3 regions of the Exiguobacterium sp. s91 genome follow, and region 2 is predicted to be linked to each of the others. Evidence: riboswitches for the same ligand, from Rfam matches in the RefSeq annotation. Region 2 holds a riboswitch; each other region holds the start of a gene.

Region 1 (5,854 bases), 650 kb from region 2:
GTGGAGACGCTTCGTTTGCCCATTGCCGGAGTCGACGAATCGCTTCCTTCATTTTCTTTATTTTTTTCTGTTGCTCTTGGTAGGCGTGGAACTGTTCCATCAAGCGACGTTCTCGTTCGACGACGAACGCGCTGTAATTCCCTATATAGGTTGTCAGTTCACCGTCCTCGAGTTCAACGATCGAGGTGACGACGGCGTCTAAGAAGACCCGGTCGTGAGAGACGAGCAGGATGGTTCCTGTGTAGTCCCGTAAGAACTGCTCTAGCCATTCCACGGCAGCTAAATCAAGATGGTTCGTCGGTTCGTCAAGAATGAGCAGATTTGGCTCCATGAGTAACATGCGACCGAGACAAATCTTCGTCTGTTCACCACCGCTCAACTGGTGGAAAGGACGAGTGAGTAACGGACGAAGGTGTAACCCGTTCACCATGCGCTCGATTTTCGAGTCGAGTAGATAGCCATCCTTTTGTTCGAACGCATTCGTCGCTTCCGCATATCGTGCGAGTAACGCATCCAGATTCTCTGGTGCTGTCGCCATCATTTGCTCCAACTGTTGCATCCGAGAACGGATCGCGAGGATGTCTTCAAACGCTGTCCAAAGGACGTCGAGTCCGGTCATCGTCTCACTATATACAGGAAGTTGTTCCAGATAGCCGATCGTCAAACCGCTCTTTTGATAGATGACACCACCGTCCGGTTGCTCAAGGCGAGCGAGCAAGCGGAGTAATGTCGTCTTGCCACTCCCGTTTCGTCCAATTAGACCGACACGGTCGTGTTCGTTTAAGAAGAGGGAAACATCCGTTAAGATCGTTTCGCCTCCGAATTGTTTGGTTAGGTGTTGAATGTCGCAAATCATCATAATCAATTGATCCTTTCGCGCGCATCAAAAAAAGGAGAGCGCAAATAGCACTCTCCATCACGTGTGAAAGATGCGCTTTGCTGTATTTTTCAATCATGAAGTTCTAAAAAAGGGCAGACGGGTGCCTTAGAACGCCATTCCATGAAAAATCGCGCGCAACAGATACAATTGTTCCATCAACCAGTGTTTGCACGCGGCAAAGTCCATCTTTTCACACCACCTTTCGTTTCAGATATCTCTAGTTTACTATTTTTTTGTCAGTTACGGAAGTCTGAATTATTTGAACACGCCAGCGATTGAACTGAAGAAGTCACTGAGTCCATCGAATAATTTAGCGAAGAAACCTTTCGTTTCTTCTGATGTTGCGAACGCGTGGATGTCTTGCCCCGCATTTTTCAAACCACTCTCGATTTGTCCCCAGTTGATGTTCGCTTGCTCCATTTGATTGAATAGATTCGTCAACCGGTCCATTTGTGCGTCAGACAACTGGATATTGTTGTTTTGAATGACTTGGACGATCAGGTTTTCGATCTCGACTTTGGTTTCCGGTTTTTGATTGGCGATCTCAGCCTTGATCTCATTCATTAAGTCAGCGACTTTATCCGTGCCGACCGTTTTTCCGACGTCTGATGTGACCGATAATTCTTGCTGTGCTAAATCCTTGCGTTCGTCACTTAACTTAATTCCAGTCTCAGCGGAAGTTTGATCGTACGCTTTCATGATTCCTGTCAGTGCCGATGTCCCGGTCACCTTGTAGGGAGAAGTGATCGTGATATCGGCATCTTTGACACCCGCTGTGACGAGAGCGTTGAGATACATATCCTTTGTCACCCATGTGATGTTCTCCGTCGAGACGGAAAGTCCATCACCTTTTTCCGTCAGTTCGATCTTAGCCGACGAATACATGTTGCCACCTTTTTGCGACTGTGGAATGTTTTTCCCGAGATATTTTTCTTCGTCAGCAGAAGTGGCGATGATCGGTGTGATGCCTTCCGGTGCATTGAGACGGGAAAGCACCCATGCTTTATCCTTTGCGCCGAGCGACTCCCCGAGTGTGACGATCGTCTTATCGACGACTTGTTCGGCAGATGCGGCTGTCGGGAGTAATAGAGCAGAAGCGATAACGGCTGACGCCATGATTTTTGTTGGTGTATGCATAATGAAATCCTCCAATTGTAAGTAACAGAATGAATTATAGTATCAGGTACTAAAGTTAGTGTACGAGAACGAAAGAAGTTCGGAATCGGTCTGTAGATGGAGACGGCATCCGTCTTCTGACACTCCATAGTATAGCGAAAAGAGGACAACTTGACTTCCATTTTCAGCATGCTATAGTGGATGGGAATCGAATAATGACCACTAGGGGAGTCGGTAGACCGACTGAGACGAACGAAGACGTTCGGACCCTTTGAACCTGATTAAGTTCGTACTTACGGAGGGAAGTGGCGTCAAGTCTTGTTCTTCTTGCGCCATGCCCGTGTGTTTCGGGGTGGTGTTTTTTCGTTTCATACTAAACGAGGAGGATGAGATCATGACATTCACACAAGAAATCAAACAAGCGGCACAAGCGTATTGGGATAGTAGTTTTACGCACCCATTTGTACAAGGAATCGGGGAGGGGACGTTACCGCTCTCGAAATTTCGGCATTACGTCATGCAGGATGCCTATTACTTAAAACACTTTGCGAAGATTCAAGCGAAGGCAGCGTCAAAAGCAGACGACTTCGCGACGATCGCGACACTTGCCGAGCATGCTACTTCGACTTACGAGGCAGAGTTGAGCTTACATCAATCATTTTTTGAGCCGCTCGGTATTACGGAAGCAGATCTTGAAGCATTTGAACCGGCACCGACAGCATATGCGTATGTCTCCCACATGCATCATGCGAGTGAAGGAACGCTCGGTGAGACGATTGCTGCCATCTTGCCATGTTACTGGTTGTATTATGAAGTCGGACAGCAATTACTGACGTGTACTCCGGAAGAAAAAATCTATCAGCAATGGATCGACACGTACAGCTCGGAATGGTTTGAAAAGGTCGTCTTTGAACAGATTGCACGGCTTGATGCGCTGGCGGAACAAGCGAGCCCGATGGAACGCGAGCGGATGAAACGTCATTTCGTGACAAGTTGTTACTATGAGTTACTCTTCTGGCACATGGGGTGGACGGAAGAGACGTTTGCGTCAGTTTACGAAACGATTCCAGCACGAGCGGTATCTTCTTGAATCAATAAATGGTAGAATTAGGAATACCATTTAGTGAAAGTAGGGATTGGAATGGAAATCATCGTGATCGCACTTGTGATTCTCGCGGCATATGTCGTGCAACAGGTGCTCGGAAAAGTAAAAGTGAGATTTGTTGGGTACATCATTCCCATCTTGATGGCGGTGTACGGAACATATGCTACGATTCAGAATTTTCAGGTGTTGCTTCAGTTCGGTTTTACAACGGGGAGAACTATCGCGACTGTCCTGGTCGTCGTCCTCTACGCTTCGTTGACTTATTCACTTCATCGTGTCTACGAGCGTGCGAAAGCAGAAGCCGAATCTGCATATCCATCATTAAAAGACCGAGGCATCCTTTAAGGAGCTTCGGTCTTTTGTGTATCATGTCCTCATTTTTTCCAGTTTTTAAAGCCGTCACCGAATTTAAGATGCAGTTGATCGGTAAAGACACCGTTCTGAAAGACCGGCACATCAACCGGTAAAGTGCCTTGCGGTTTGAACGTTCCGAAGATCGCTCGGATACCTGCAGGCAGGTTCGGTCCCGCTGATTTTAGATTGCCTGCTTCGGAGTCTGGACCGTTCGGGTCACCTTTGAAGCCATAGACGAGGACGTGTGCCGGTGCGTCCGGTTGTACGGCGACATCGTATGGGTTACGGAGACTGAGCAGGACGGATGGTGTATCCGTTTGTTTCGCATAGCGGAAGATCGAAGCCGGAATCGCTTGTTCTGGTGCAGTAGGTAGTAGTTTAGCACTCGTGTTGACGTTGGAACCGACGATGATGTAATCTGCTGCATCGAGTTGCGCCCGTAATGTCGGGTTTTGGTCGAGCGGTAGCGTAGTAGCCGAGTAATTCGCTGTCGTCACGTGCCAGTTCCGATTCTTCGGTAGGGAAGCGATCGTTTTTTTCATGCTGTCCGTTTGATCCGCCGCAGGAGCGATCACAAGAACGTTGGCATTCTTTTTCGGTTTGAATGGTAACGTCCGCTGATCATTTTTCACGAGTGTGACCGCGGCTTCCGTCATCGCACGTTCTTTTGCTTTATGCTCGGGACTACCGACGATTTGGTTCGATTGCGCGATTTTTTCAGCTAGGGATGTCGTGTCAGTCGTACCGTTCCAAATTCCGCGTTCTGCTTTCAGTGTCAGAATCCGCTCAACCGATTGATCGATCCGTTCCTCTGAGAGGCGACCATCTTTGACTGCTGCGATCACATCCTTGAAAATCCGGTCGAGTTTTGTGACATCCTGCTCGGAACGAAGGATCGTCGGCATGAGCGCGATATCGACACCGGCGTCAAACGTCTTTAAAACGGCTTCTGATTCCGTGAAGTTGTCGGCAATCGCCTGCATGTTCAACGCGTCTGTGATGACGATGCCATCGTAGCCAAGTTTTTCGCGCAGTACGCCCGTGATGACATCATCCGATAACGTCGCAGGTAAAGGGAAGGTACCGCTTTTCGATGAGACGACTTCGGGTTCGATTTGCGGCATTCCGATATGTCCCGTCATGACCATATCGATGTCTTCAGCAATAGCTCGCTTGAACGGGGCGAGCTCGACTTGTTCCAGTTCCTGCAAGGACCGGTCGACGACCGGCAAGCCATAGTGGGAATCGGTCGCTGTATCGCCGTGACCCGGGAAGTGCTTGGCAGTCGCTGCGACGCCTTCATCCTGAATTCCCTTCATCAAAGCGGAACCGAGTGTGCCGACGAGCTCCGGATCACTCGAGAACGAGCGGACACCGATGACGGGATTTCCAGGGTTGCTGTTGACATCAAGATCCGGACCGAAGTTGACATTGATGCCGAGTGCACGCAGTTCCGAACCGATGATGTGACCGGCATCATTCGCGTATGCACTACTACGGGTCGCACCTAACGCCATATTGCCGGGTAAGTTCGTTCCTGTTCCGAGCCGAGTGACGATGCCGCCTTCTTGGTCGATCGTGACGAACAGCGGAATATCGTTGCTGTCGTCTTGTTTGACGACTTCTTGCAGATCATGAACGAGTTTCGTCGTCTGTTCGGTTTCGCTGACGTTCTCAGCAAACAAGATGACGCCACCTAAATCATAACGGTCGATGATGTTCGCGACTTCTGGGGCAAGCGACGTATGGTTGCTACCATCCCACTGCCGGAAGTCCGGCATGATCATTTGCCCGATTTTTTGTTCGAGTGTCATCGTGTCGATTTTTTGACTGATCCGATCGGCTGAAGACCCTGCCTCTGCCATGACAGGCAAACTACTTGAGACAAGTACTGCTGCGAGTCCTGCTGTTAACGTGAACTGTCCGATTTTTTTCATGATGTACGTCCTCCTTTAGTCAAACCGTGACTGGAATTCTTTTCAATACGGACAGTATAGCAAGGGGGTTATTTTAAAACAATATTTTATTTGTAAACGATTTCAAATTGAAATAAAATTCAATAAAAAAGTGATTCCCCTGAAGAGGAATCACTTTCAAGTAAATTCGATCGATTGATTAGCTATAGCGTTCCACGATGCTTGTCAGCTGACGTTCGACGAACGATTGATCTTGCAATTCACTATTGGACAGACGCAATTTGATCATTGACTCATCCGCACCAGCCATTTCACTGAACAATGATCCGAGACTGTGCGCACGACGATCGACTTGGACGATTAAATCAATCCCAGACCCGTCTTGAAGCATGATGATTTCAATCTCATCCAGTTTATGAGCGTAGTGTGTATTGCGAGCTGAATATTCAAGCTCCTGAGCAATCGGTAAATCTTTCCGGAATC
Region 2 (5,854 bases):
CGTTCTCCTTCAATCTGTCTTGCTAGAATGTACCCGGATACGGGTGGCGGTAATCATAGCCAAAAGACAAGACTGATGAACAGGAGGATGACCATGAGATAGATAACATCCTGGCGCTCAACGACTGGCACTTCATAATATGTCCGTTCTGCTGAAAAATGACGGGCTTCGAAAGCGATCGCCATCCGTTCTGCCCGCTGGATCGATCGCGAGAAGAGCGGTAAGCCGATTGATAGGAACGCATCACCAGGAAAGCGACTGTGAACGTTCCGAATCATCCGGACTTGCCGTAAGACGCGAACTTCTTCGATCAAATGTGGAAGAAAGCGGATCCCGGCAAGAAATCCGTACGCGAAGCGAGGCGACACCTTTGCTTGGTGAATCAAGCTCATCACGAACCGGGTCGCATCGGTCGTCGTGACGAAAGCGAAACTTAAGCAGACGAACGTTGCCATCCGTAAGGCAAGTAACCAGCCGTGCATGACACTTTCCGATGTGACATGAAACCAACCAAACGACCATAGAGGATTCGTTCCTTTGCCGAAGGCTGCCATCATCCAGAACGTCAATAAGAATAATAGACTGTAAGGTGCGAGTCGTTTCAAGAAATCGCGAGGACCCCACCCGGAGAGGAGTAGCAGAGCGATAGCAAAACTCAGGAACACCAACGTCTTGATCCAGTCGTTCGTTGCAATTAAGGCAAACATGATCAAAAACAATCCGCTCCCCTTGATGACAGGATTGAGTTTAGCGAACGGTGACGCGTTTGTCTGCATTGCGCTTCACCTCCTGGAATTGGTACGAAAGTGGACGTTGTAGCTGACAGCGTTCGAGTAACGGAACGTCAGCGAATAACTCGCTCGGACGCCCGTCAAAAGCAATCCGCCCTTGCTCCATGACGAGGACACGATCCGCGTATCGGGCGACGAGTTCCATATCGTGTGTTGCCATGACGAGCGTCGTTCCGTTCTGTTGTTCCGTCAACAACTGTTCCATGAGCCGCCGTGTCGTCAATCCGTCCTGTCCGAACGTCGGTTCATCGAGCAACAACACATCCTTCGACTGCCCGAGCATCGTCGCGACGCTGAGCCGTCGTTGTTGCCCCGTACTAAGCGCAAGCGGTGACTGCTGTTTGACAGATGCGAGTTCCAGTCGTTCGAGCAACGCTGTGCGCTCATCACTCGTAGCTGCCCGGTGACTCCAGTCGATTTCCGCTTCGACTGTCAGTTTGAGAAACTGCAGATCCGGTTGTTGAAAGACATAGCCAACGTGCTCATAAAAGCGTCGCCGGGAGTAACGCTGAGCCGGACGTTCTTGGAACCGATATGTTCCTTGATGCGAGAGCAACCGACCGAGTGTTGCAAGCAACGTACTTTTCCCGGATCCGTTTGCCCCGAGCAGCATCACCCATTCTCCCGTCTTCAGGGAAAATGTCGCATCGGTCAGCGAGTAAGGGGCTTTCGTCGATAATGCAGCGACGTGTAACAAGGCAGTGCCTGCTGTAGCGACTGGAGGAAGCACGTGAAGTCGCGCTGCTTGTGGTCCATCTATGGGTAACGTCTCTAACGTGTACGGATACAAAGAGGGAACAGCGATCCCTTTCGATTGAAGCTCTGTATACGCCTGCGGGAACAAATCCTGCGGATGCGCCGTCGCAGTCACCGATCCGTCTTCAAGTAAGATGATCTGATCGACATACGGCAAACAGACATCGAGTTGGTGTTCAATCAAGACGATTTTTAAATCATGTTCTTTCTGAATCCGAAAGATCAACGCCATCAGCTCGTGTTGCCCAATCGGGTCAATCTGAGCCGTTGGTTCATCGAGTAATAGAATCGTCGGCTCGAGCGCTAGGACCGCGGCGAGTGCGAGGCGCTGTTTCATCCCCCCGGATAGACTCGCGATCGGTGTCGAGAAGGGGAGAGGGAGACCAACAAGTGTGAGTAAGTGTTCAATTCGTCCCTCCATCTCCGCACGCGGAATCGACCGGTTTTCTAAGCTAAAAGCGATTTCGCGTCCGATCGTTTCCATGCAGAACTGTTCTTCTGGATTTTGGAATAAGACTCCGACCGAACCGGACCGGGTAACGGTTCCAGTCTGTTCGACTTCGATCGTCTCCGGTGTCAGTCCGGCTAAGGCATGAAGTAGTGTCGTCTTGCCACTCCCGCTTCGTCCGAGCAGAAGGGTCGTTCCTTGCTCGATTGATAGCGATACATGATCGAGCACCGATTTCATCTGACCGGGATAGCGGATGCTGAGGTCGTCGACAGTAATCATGCGACTTCCCGTTTCGCACGTCCGGCCGCAAACCCGTTCAAGACACCGGTCGCAACAAGGCGACGGACGAGAATCGCTGCAAGCAAGCCGCCCAGTAATGCGCCACTAATCAATTGTAAGCCAGTTGTCGCAAGCAACGTCGTCGTCGTGTAGTAACCGAATCCGTTCGCGATCAGACTATAGACAATGCTACCAATTGCGGCTCCAACACCCGATAACATCAATGTCCAGGTGTCATAACGGCGATAACGCGTCATCGCGAAGACGAGTTCCGCACCAAGTCCTTGGCAGACCCCGATCAGTAGAGCCGATAAGCCAAAGTGACTACCCGTGAACAGCTCGACGGCTGCCGCGACGATTTCCGCGATGAGGGCAGCACCTGGTTTTTGAATGATTGCTGCGACGAGCGGGCTCGCGATGATCCAGATCCCAAACATCCAGTTGGCACCGACAGGTCCGAAGATCGCAGACATCGGTAACCAGAGTGTTGACCAACCAAGATAGATGACCCCGCAAGCGACGGCGAGCATCATCATGACCATGATTTCTTTCATTTTCCAGTTTTGCATTAGGTACGTCCTCCTTAGAATGGGGGAGACGCCAAAAAAGACCGCCCTCCGTAAAAAAGAGAGCGGTCCTCAGAAAAACTGCGCGCAGCAGGAGTCATTGGATGTGATCGCTCCACTTTCCTACGCTAGTATGAACTAGATCAGGTTCGAAGGGTCCGAAGTGAATCGTCTCAGCCAAATGGGCTCCCCTAGTGGATATGGTAATAGATGATACGCTGTTCACTTTAGGCAATCTTCTGTCTATTGTCAAGACACAAAAAAACGATACGCCACGAAGGGCGTATCGTTAAACGACTTATTTGTTGTCTTCGTTCTCTTCTTTTGCTTCTTCTGAAGACTCTTCCGTAGCTTCCGCTTCGTTGTCTTCACCAGCTTCCGCTTGTGCCTCAGCTTCTGCTTCTTCGATTTCCTCAAGCTCTTGTTCAAGCGTTGATTCGACGACAGCTGCGACTTGAATGTCGCCTTCTGTGACGATACGGAAATCTTTTTGTTCTGGAAGATCAGCAACAGAAATCGAATCGCCGATTTCGAGGTTCGTGACGTCGACTTCGACGTTCTCTGGTAATTTATCTGGTGTAGCTGCGACTGTTACTTTAAAGAGTGTCTGTGACAGGAATCCGCCGACTTTAGCGCCAGCTGCTTCGCCGACGAGTACAACGTCTGCTTCGACTTCTGTCTCTTCATCCATTTTAACAGCGATGAATTCAACGTGATCGACAGTTGGTGTGAAGACATCCATATCACGACGGTTGATCAAGACGTTAATATTTTTACCGTCGAGTTTCAGTGAAATCAAGACGTTCTCACCGTTTTCTCGAACGATTTTAAGTAATTCTTTTTCTTCAAATGCGATTGGTGTACTTTCCACTTTGTAACCATACACGACACCAAGAGCTTTTCCTTCATGACGTAATTGTTTACGGAGTGAGCGTGGACGTACCTCGCGTTTTTCGGCTGTTAATTTAACTGACATGTTCATTTCCCCCTTGAATTTGGTATAGCCCTCAAAAGGTAATGAATGTAGGAGCAGGACAAGTCCTGAACAATATGAAACATGCTAAGACAATCGGTTTCAGACTCGCTTTGAATCTGACGCTTTCGTGACTTTGCATTTCTCTCCCAGGTCATTACGCTGATATTGAGAAACATGTGTGAGTAAGTCACCGTTTGATGCGGTGCTAGTGAGTTTATACCCCTATGTTTTAAATCCTTAAACCTCTAATTTTTATTTTTTAAAGTCGAAAGACCTCCAAACCGCTTGAAATCAAGGGTTGAGAGGTCTTTCGTTTTTTTCATTTTTTATGGTGATGCGTTGGTTTTCACGGACCAACACGCGGATGAGACGTTCGATGTGCCGCATCGTCGTCTGTCCCATCGTTGAAATTTGGAGCCATTGATTACGGACGAGATAGTCGCTTTCATATTGAACATGATAGCCCTGAATCCGAAGAGCGTCTCCTAAAGCGGTTGCCGACGGATGAACGATCGTCAGAATTCCCGGCGCTTGCGCTTCTTGAGTCGCAAGAAGGTTGAAACCAGTAGCGCGAACGGCTTGTTCGAGATAGGTCATCTTGATGGCTGCTTGATCGAGATCAATGGCATCGAGCGCTGCCTGACAAGCCAGCAACAAGTTCGATGAGCCGGAAAAGGCGACGCCTTCCGCATAGAGTCCGAGATCCAGATAACGTGGAATTCGTGGAGAAGGTAGGATGCTGTCTGTATGACCGATGAACGCAAGACCCGGTAAACCACCAATTGCTTTTCCGGAGACGGTCGTGACGAATCTGCAGCCAGCGTATGAGAAACGTCCGGTCCCGACGGCGCTGATCGCATCGACGATGAGTGCGGTTCGTTGATCTAATAGCGCTTTTACCGCATCGAGATCGTAGAGAACGCCCGTAGACGTCTCACAATGCGTCAACCAAATCCAGTCGTACTCCGTTTGATGCAGTTGACTTGCGAGTTGTTCCAAGTCGATCGGGTGACCGGACGGAAGCAGGTGGATATCAAATGACTTTCCTGCTCGTGCCGCGTGATCGATCAAGCGTTGACCGAACTCGCCACCGTTTAGAATCAATCCATGTCCACTCAGTTGTTGTGCGACAATATCATTGGCGAGGGTGCCACTGCCAACAGCCATCGAGACATATGGCAAATCCAGCAACTGACACATCCGACCACGTAAATCTTGATCGAGCTGACGCATCGAGGCCGTCCGATGCGGACGCGGTGCTTGTTGTGCCGCTTGGCGGACTGTTGGTGCAACCTCGACTGGACCGGCTAGAAAATGCAGAGGACGTAAAACGTCCGCGATGACGGATCGTTCATATGTTGCGCGCGACAACAACATCGGTACGAACTGGGCATCGCCACTACCGAGCGTTGCTGCGATTGGTGTGAAGCCGAACCGCGCATATAGTTTAGCTTCCCGTGTCGTACCACTGATATAGACATGATCAATCGTTTCCCGCTCCAAGTAGACCATCAAAAAACGCATCAATTGCATGAACGTACGACTATTGCGGTATTCGGGACGAACGCTGAGTAAGCGGATTTCCGCTGGGTCCGTCAGTGTCTCATCTAGCGTCACGCCTTTTTCCTCAAGCGAAAAAGGACGATGCTTCCGAATGGCAATCATCGCGACGAGTCGATCGTCTTCCTTGCCGATCAGATAGGTATTTTGATCATGAAACCGGTCAATCCGTTTCCGTTCGGTGTTCGGTTGATGTTGCGGAATCTCTTCCGTGAAGGTGAGGTAGTTCAGTTCATGGATTGCTTCCGCGTCCGAAGCGGTGGCAATGGAAAAGTCGATCATGAGACGTCCTCCTTATGTAATGACTGGCTTGTGAAGTGCATCATGAGCCCACAGGACAAGTAGACTTACAGCAACGGTACACAAGATATTGATGGGCCCCGCGTCAAAGTAGACAGGGAGTAACGGGAGCAGAACAACCGGAATCAGCCCCGCTTTGACGCTATCTTTCGTTACGAGATAAGACAGACCGAGT
Region 3 (5,854 bases), on a different contig from region 2:
TATTCCACGGTATCTCTATTTTTCTCAAATCCTTGAATGACTCCATTCAAGGATTTTTTTATTTTTGATGCTGACACTCCGTTCATGAAGAATCTAAATCACTATGAATAACAGAAAGTGAATCATAGCCAATCTTCTAACAATAAAAAAAGAGTAATAAAAAAACATTGACTTCTCACTGTACTGACCATATCATACAGTTGTAAAGTGTATTAGTGTTTTAATACAACATTCATTAAGAGAGGTGATGTTATTGCATTTTGATCAACGTACCTCGATTTATCTACAAGTACTTTATTGGTTTAAAAAACGTATTGTTATGGGCGAATTCAAAAGAGGGGAAAGTATCCCTTCGCGTCGCGCACTGGCAAATGAGCTTAAAATTCATCCGAATACCGCGCAAAAAGTGTATAAGGAACTGGAAGATCAACTGTTGATTACAACTGACCGTAACGTGCCGAGTAAGGTGACGCTGGACCAATCCATCATCGATCGAGCGCGAACAGAACTTCTCGAAAATGCAGTGAAGCAATTTGTGGATTCGATATATGCAATCCAGATTCCATTAGAAGAGGTCATCATTAATTTTGAGAAAGAATACAACATTCAAAAAAGGAGTGATTTAAATGCTTGAAGTCCGTGGATTACGAAAGTCATATGGTCGAAAAAAGAATGTGTTGAACGATGTATCGTTCACTGTCCCGTTAAATCAACTGACCTGTCTCATCGGATTGAATGGGGAAGGGAAGTCCACCATCTTGAAAGCCATCATGGGCTTAGTCCCAGTAGATGCTGGAACAATCAAAGTGGATGGGAAAACGACCCACGATAGCATCGCTTTCGTACCGGATCTTTCTACGATGCCTGGGTATATGAGCGTCGGAGAAGCCGTCGCCTATATGCGCGACTATTATCCGGATTGGGATCAACAAGTAGCAGAGGAACTGATGGGGTTCTTTAAACTGATGGCGACAGACCGCATCGCCAATTTATCGAAAGGGAATAAAGCAAAGGTTAATCTGTTGATTGGATTTGCGATGAATCGACCTTACTTACTGCTCGATGAACCGTTGGCTGGGATTGATTTATTTACGAAAGAACAAATTGCGTGGATCTTCTCTAGTCACTATATGGAAGGGAAGGGCATCTTGATGACGACTCATGAGATTGCAGAAGTGGAACATCTCATCGACCGCGTTATTTTTCTTCAGAACGGGACCATCATACAGGAAGATGACTCGGAAGAGATGCGTGAGCTTTACGGGAAATCAGTACAGGATCGAATGAGGGAGGTTTATCAGACATGAAGAAATTCTTTATGCTATCAAACGAGGAAATCAAGCGAAGCTTCAAACTATACCTTTCGATATTGACGATGTTAGTGATTGTTGAACTCACATCGGTCGTATATCAGGTTCTTCATTATCAATCCAAGCTGGAGGATTTGATGAAAAAAGAGCGACTTACGGAAATGGAAGCCGTTGATCAATTGAATGGACCGTTGACGTTTGGCGATGCGACCAACTACTTCAAGTACATGATTGCCATCGGTATCATGTTCACGATTCTATATGCTTTTCAGATTTGGTACCGCGATTGGTATGGCGAGTCCAAGTACATCTACCGTTTATTGATGCTACCGGGTAAACGCATCACAATCCTCTTATCCAAACTGACAACAGTATTGGTATTTGTGTGTGGTTTCATGGGCATCCAGTGGATCACGATTCTTCTAAGTCGTAGACTCTACGAATGGTTACTCCCGGAACATTTACAAGCAGCGTCCAAAATCATCGGGGAGTCAGCTGCGTTGAACATGCTCTATACCTTCAATGTAATCGATACATTCGTCATTCTAGCGCTCGCACTCTTCGTCATCACGATGGTCTTCTTGTTCGTTTTGACAGAGCGGTCCTATCAAAAAGGGAAAGCTTTGCTGACGATCGCAAAGGATGTAGCGCTCTTAATCGTACCATTCATTACATTACGTTACTTATTTGATTTGACTAGCATTCTCATTCCGAATCAACAGGTATTCGTCTATCTTTCCTTTATTCTCATCTATTTTGCATATATAAGTTGGAAATGTGTTCGACTACTGAACCATAAAGTATCTATTTAATCATTAGAAGGAGGAAGTCATGAGACGATATAAGGAAATGATCATCGTAGGAAGCATTGCTGGCGTCACCTTACTCAGTTATTTTGGTTACGCTGCAAGCATTAAAGGATCGGATTATGAAGTCGAGAGTATACGAAAAGAAAATGCAGAAGCTCTTAAAAAAGTAAACATCGAGATTGAAAATGGAGACATCAAGCCTACTCAATACAATATCCAATTGGACGGTCAAACTCATAGTGAGTCGCAGAACTATTTCACAGGGTTGTTCAATAGCTACGCTGCAGACTTCCCTGCTGATTTCTATCGCTTTCTTTCTAAGGAAGACGTATTTACTAGTGAAATGGGCTCGCGGACATACGGAATTGAAGTAAAGGCATCTCAGTTGAAATATCATTCTTATGACAAAAGTACACAGAAACAATTTAAAAAGACGATTTCTCATCGTTTAACGGTACCGGATCGTGAAATGGCTGACATCCGTGTCTTCCATCAAGACGGCATGAACGTATACGTCCAACGGGATGATCATGGAGCAAAGGAAAAATCGACGGTGTTATTACTCAACCTTGCAAAAGGAAAAGTGGAGACGCTTCAATCCAAGCAACTCAAGACTAATCAAGAGCGTCATTATGTGGCAGTGAACGACTATGGAATTGTCTATCGTGAAATCGCATATGATGCGGAAGGGGTAGAAAAAGATAGCGCTTATTATCTAGATAACGGCAAAGGTATCAAACGAATCAAAGCACTTGATGCGTATGCAGCGGAAGGGAACTTTAATGCTGATGAAAATAGCCAATCACTGATCGCTTACGGTACGTTTGATTCAGAAAAAAGTAAAAGCATCAAATGGAGTACCTATGACTTTAAGACGAATCAAGTCAAGCAACATAAAGTGGAAGGGCAGCATGCTTACCGCTTCAATGGCTCCTATACGATGATTGCGCAGGGAAAGCTATACCATATCGCTAATATCAATGATTCGGATTTCCAAGTCACGGTAGTCGATACGAAAAATGAATCGATTTCGTATCAAGGAATCATCAAAGATAAAAATGCTAAAAAGAATCGTTTGGTACAGGATGTCACTGTATCGGAGTAATCGTGATGGACTCATGATTCACCTCGTTTACTCGCTTTTTAGAATACTAGAAATGAATTTATCTGTCAGAATCATTGACAGGGGTTTTCAAGACCACTACAGTGAAGATAACTTAAATAGAATCACTAGGGGTGTTATTAAACTGAGATGAGTAGCTACTCAAACCCTTTGAACCTGAACTAGGTCGTACTAGCGTAGGGAAGTGTAAACTCTGATGAACAAGCGGAGACGATGATATCGTTCTTTGCTATGTGATTATTTAGACGTGCGCAACTTTCCTTTTGGAGAGTTGCGTTTTTTGTTTATTACTTCGCTATTTAAGTTGCAAAAATGGATGAGGGAGTGGATAAGAATGAGCAGAACTGTATTAGTGACAGGAAGTAGTCGAGGACTTGGGGCGACGATTGCAAGGGTGTTAGTGCACAACGGATTTAAAGTGGTGATCAATTACTTTAAAAGCAAGGATGCGGCAGAACAACTTGTGAGCGAACTGGGAGTAGAGAATGCAATTGCCTTGTATGCAGATGTCACGAAGCGGGAAGATGTCGAGAGCATGATGCAATCCGCAACAGCACATTATGGTCAAATCGATGTTGTCGTGAATAATGCGTTAGTAGACTTCAAATTTGATCCGGTTGCGCAAAAATCGTTTATCGATTTAGAGTGGGAAGATTATCAAAATCAACTGGATGGAACACTTAAAGCAGCGTTTCACATCATTCAAAGTGTTTTGCCACAATTTATAGAACGACATAGCGGTAGTATCATCAGCATTGGAACAAACCTCTATCAAAACCCAGTCGTTCCTTATCATGAATACACAACAGCAAAAGCAAGTCTGATTGGCTTTACTCGAAACCTAGCCGCAGAGTTAGGTCAATATGGCATAAACGTGAATGTCGTCTCCGGTGGGTTATTGAAAGTCACAGATGCGAGTGCTGTGACAACCGCTGAAGTATTCGATTTCATTGCCCAATCGACCCCGTTGAAAAAAGTGACGAGCCCAGAAGAAGTGGCTCAACTGGTTGCCTTTTTGGCATCAGAAGCAGCATCTGGGATTACCGGTCAAAACGTAACAGTCGATGGTGGGTTAACGATGAATTAAAGCGGGCGTTTTAAAAAATTCTCAGCTTGTAAGAGAAGGGATTCGTGAACAGAAGATGACGAACAGAAATCAGTTAAATATCGGCGTTTTGTTATATGGATGTGGTCATCATCAAGCCGCATGGTTAATGCCTGATTCTGCGATTAAAGAGATCGGAGAGAGTCGCTATTATCAGCGTTTGGCTCAAATAGCGGAAGCTGGACGTTTGGATGCAGTATTTTTTGCGGACAATCAATCCTTTCCGGCTAATAATTCAACTGATTTACCTGCCTTTTGGTTGGATCCTTTAATTAATCTAACGGCTATTTCTCAAGTGACGGATCATATCGGATTAGTTTCTACGATATCGAGCACGTTCTCCAATCCGTATACAGCAGCAAGGCAACTTCTAAGCCTAGATCACGTGACGAAGGGGAGGGTAGGCTGGAACTTAGTGACCTCGATGACGGATTGGGAAGCGTTAAACCACGGGATGGATGCACTTCCACCGAGGGAGGAACGGTATAATAAGGCGAACGAATTCGCAGCATTGATGGAGAAGCTATTTTTATCTTGGGATCAAGCGGCTTTTCTTGCGAATCGATCAGATAACCAATTGATTGATCCTGAATGTATACAAGTTATCGATCATTCTGAAGCCTATTTCAGCGTAAAAGGTCCTTTGTCTACGCCGCGTAGTCCCCAAGGAAAGCCAGTAGCGATGCAAGCGGGGGCTTCTGAAGAAGGGGTTGCCCTTGCAGCCAAACATGCGGATGCCGTATATTCTGTGTCATGGAATTTTAGACAAGCCCATGCTTTTCGTGAAAAACTCCATAAGAAAATTACACAAACTGAATCACCAGATCGAAAGATTAAGATATACCCAGGCTTAGTAACGTATGTTGGTAAAACAAGAGAAGAGGCACTAGCCAAAAAAGCCGAACTAGATGAAAAATTACCGGTTGAAAATGCGTTGAAACAATTGAGTTTCTTTTTGCAGCAAGATTGCTCCACATGGGATCTCGAAGCAAAGATTCCGACCTTACCATCGATCGAGGAATTTTCCGGACCCATCGGACGCTACCGAACGATTCTAGAGATTATCGAAGATACAGATCCGACGCTCAAAGAACTATTAGGCTATTTAGCAGCAGGAGGAGGACACCTGACATTGATTGGTACTCCGGAAGAAATTGTGGATCAGTTGGAATTTTGGTTTAACGAGGGAGTAGCAGATGGCTTCAACTTGATGCCGCCGTCACTACCGTCAAGTTTAGAAGATTTTGTAGACATGATCATTCCTGAATTACAAAAAAGAGGATTGTTTAAAGACACCTATACAGGAAATACACTTCGAGAACATCTAGGTGTAACGAAAGTAGAGTAACCCATACTAACTAGCATCTTGTGATAAAGTACGGAGTATCAAGCCTCATTTCTTCTTTTATTCTATGAATTTTCTTCAGTTCATATTAAACGGTCGATAAATATAAGACGATAAACCTTATTGAAGATAAATGATGTTTGCAAGTATAGATTATAAGAA

Evidence for each region. A riboswitch is a leader RNA that binds a small molecule or an ion and turns the genes downstream of it on or off. The one in region 2 is predicted to bind thiamine pyrophosphate.
Region 1: linked by a shared signal. The riboswitch ahead of tenA (thiaminase II) and the one ahead of KNQ06_RS06530 (ECF transporter S component) in region 2 are both predicted to bind thiamine pyrophosphate.
Region 3: linked by a shared signal. The riboswitch ahead of KNQ06_RS16120 (3-oxoacyl-ACP reductase) and the one ahead of KNQ06_RS06530 (ECF transporter S component) in region 2 are both predicted to bind thiamine pyrophosphate.

Annotation. Positions count from the first base shown of each region.
Region 1 is NZ_JACSMZ010000001.1:1,923,016-1,928,869, reverse strand. Features, by position in the region: gene abc-f (ribosomal protection-like ABC-F family protein) at 1-859, opposite strand, end outside; gene KNQ06_RS10050 (DUF1002 domain-containing protein) at 1,136-2,017, opposite strand; TPP riboswitch at 2,211-2,317, shown strand; gene tenA (thiaminase II) at 2,391-3,086, shown strand; gene KNQ06_RS10040 (hypothetical protein) at 3,138-3,446, shown strand; gene KNQ06_RS10035 (glycoside hydrolase family 3 protein) at 3,476-5,392, opposite strand; gene KNQ06_RS10030 (sporulation protein) at 5,571-5,854, opposite strand, start outside.
Region 2 is NZ_JACSMZ010000001.1:1,275,563-1,281,416, forward strand. Features, by position in the region: gene KNQ06_RS06520 (energy-coupling factor transporter transmembrane component T family protein) at 54-776, opposite strand; gene KNQ06_RS06525 (ABC transporter ATP-binding protein) at 748-2,277, opposite strand; gene KNQ06_RS06530 (ECF transporter S component) at 2,274-2,846, opposite strand; TPP riboswitch at 2,947-3,046, opposite strand; gene KNQ06_RS06535 (50S ribosomal protein L25/general stress protein Ctc) at 3,142-3,819, opposite strand; gene KNQ06_RS06540 (GNAT family N-acetyltransferase) at 4,111-5,661, opposite strand; gene KNQ06_RS06545 (glycerol-3-phosphate acyltransferase) at 5,674-5,854, opposite strand, start outside.
Region 3 is NZ_JACSMZ010000005.1:114,371-120,224, reverse strand. Features, by position in the region: gene KNQ06_RS16140 (GntR family transcriptional regulator) at 248-634, shown strand; gene KNQ06_RS16135 (ABC transporter ATP-binding protein) at 627-1,307, shown strand; gene KNQ06_RS16130 (hypothetical protein) at 1,304-2,122, shown strand; gene KNQ06_RS16125 (hypothetical protein) at 2,142-3,224, shown strand; TPP riboswitch at 3,342-3,442, shown strand; gene KNQ06_RS16120 (3-oxoacyl-ACP reductase) at 3,577-4,329, shown strand; gene KNQ06_RS16115 (LLM class flavin-dependent oxidoreductase) at 4,385-5,695, shown strand.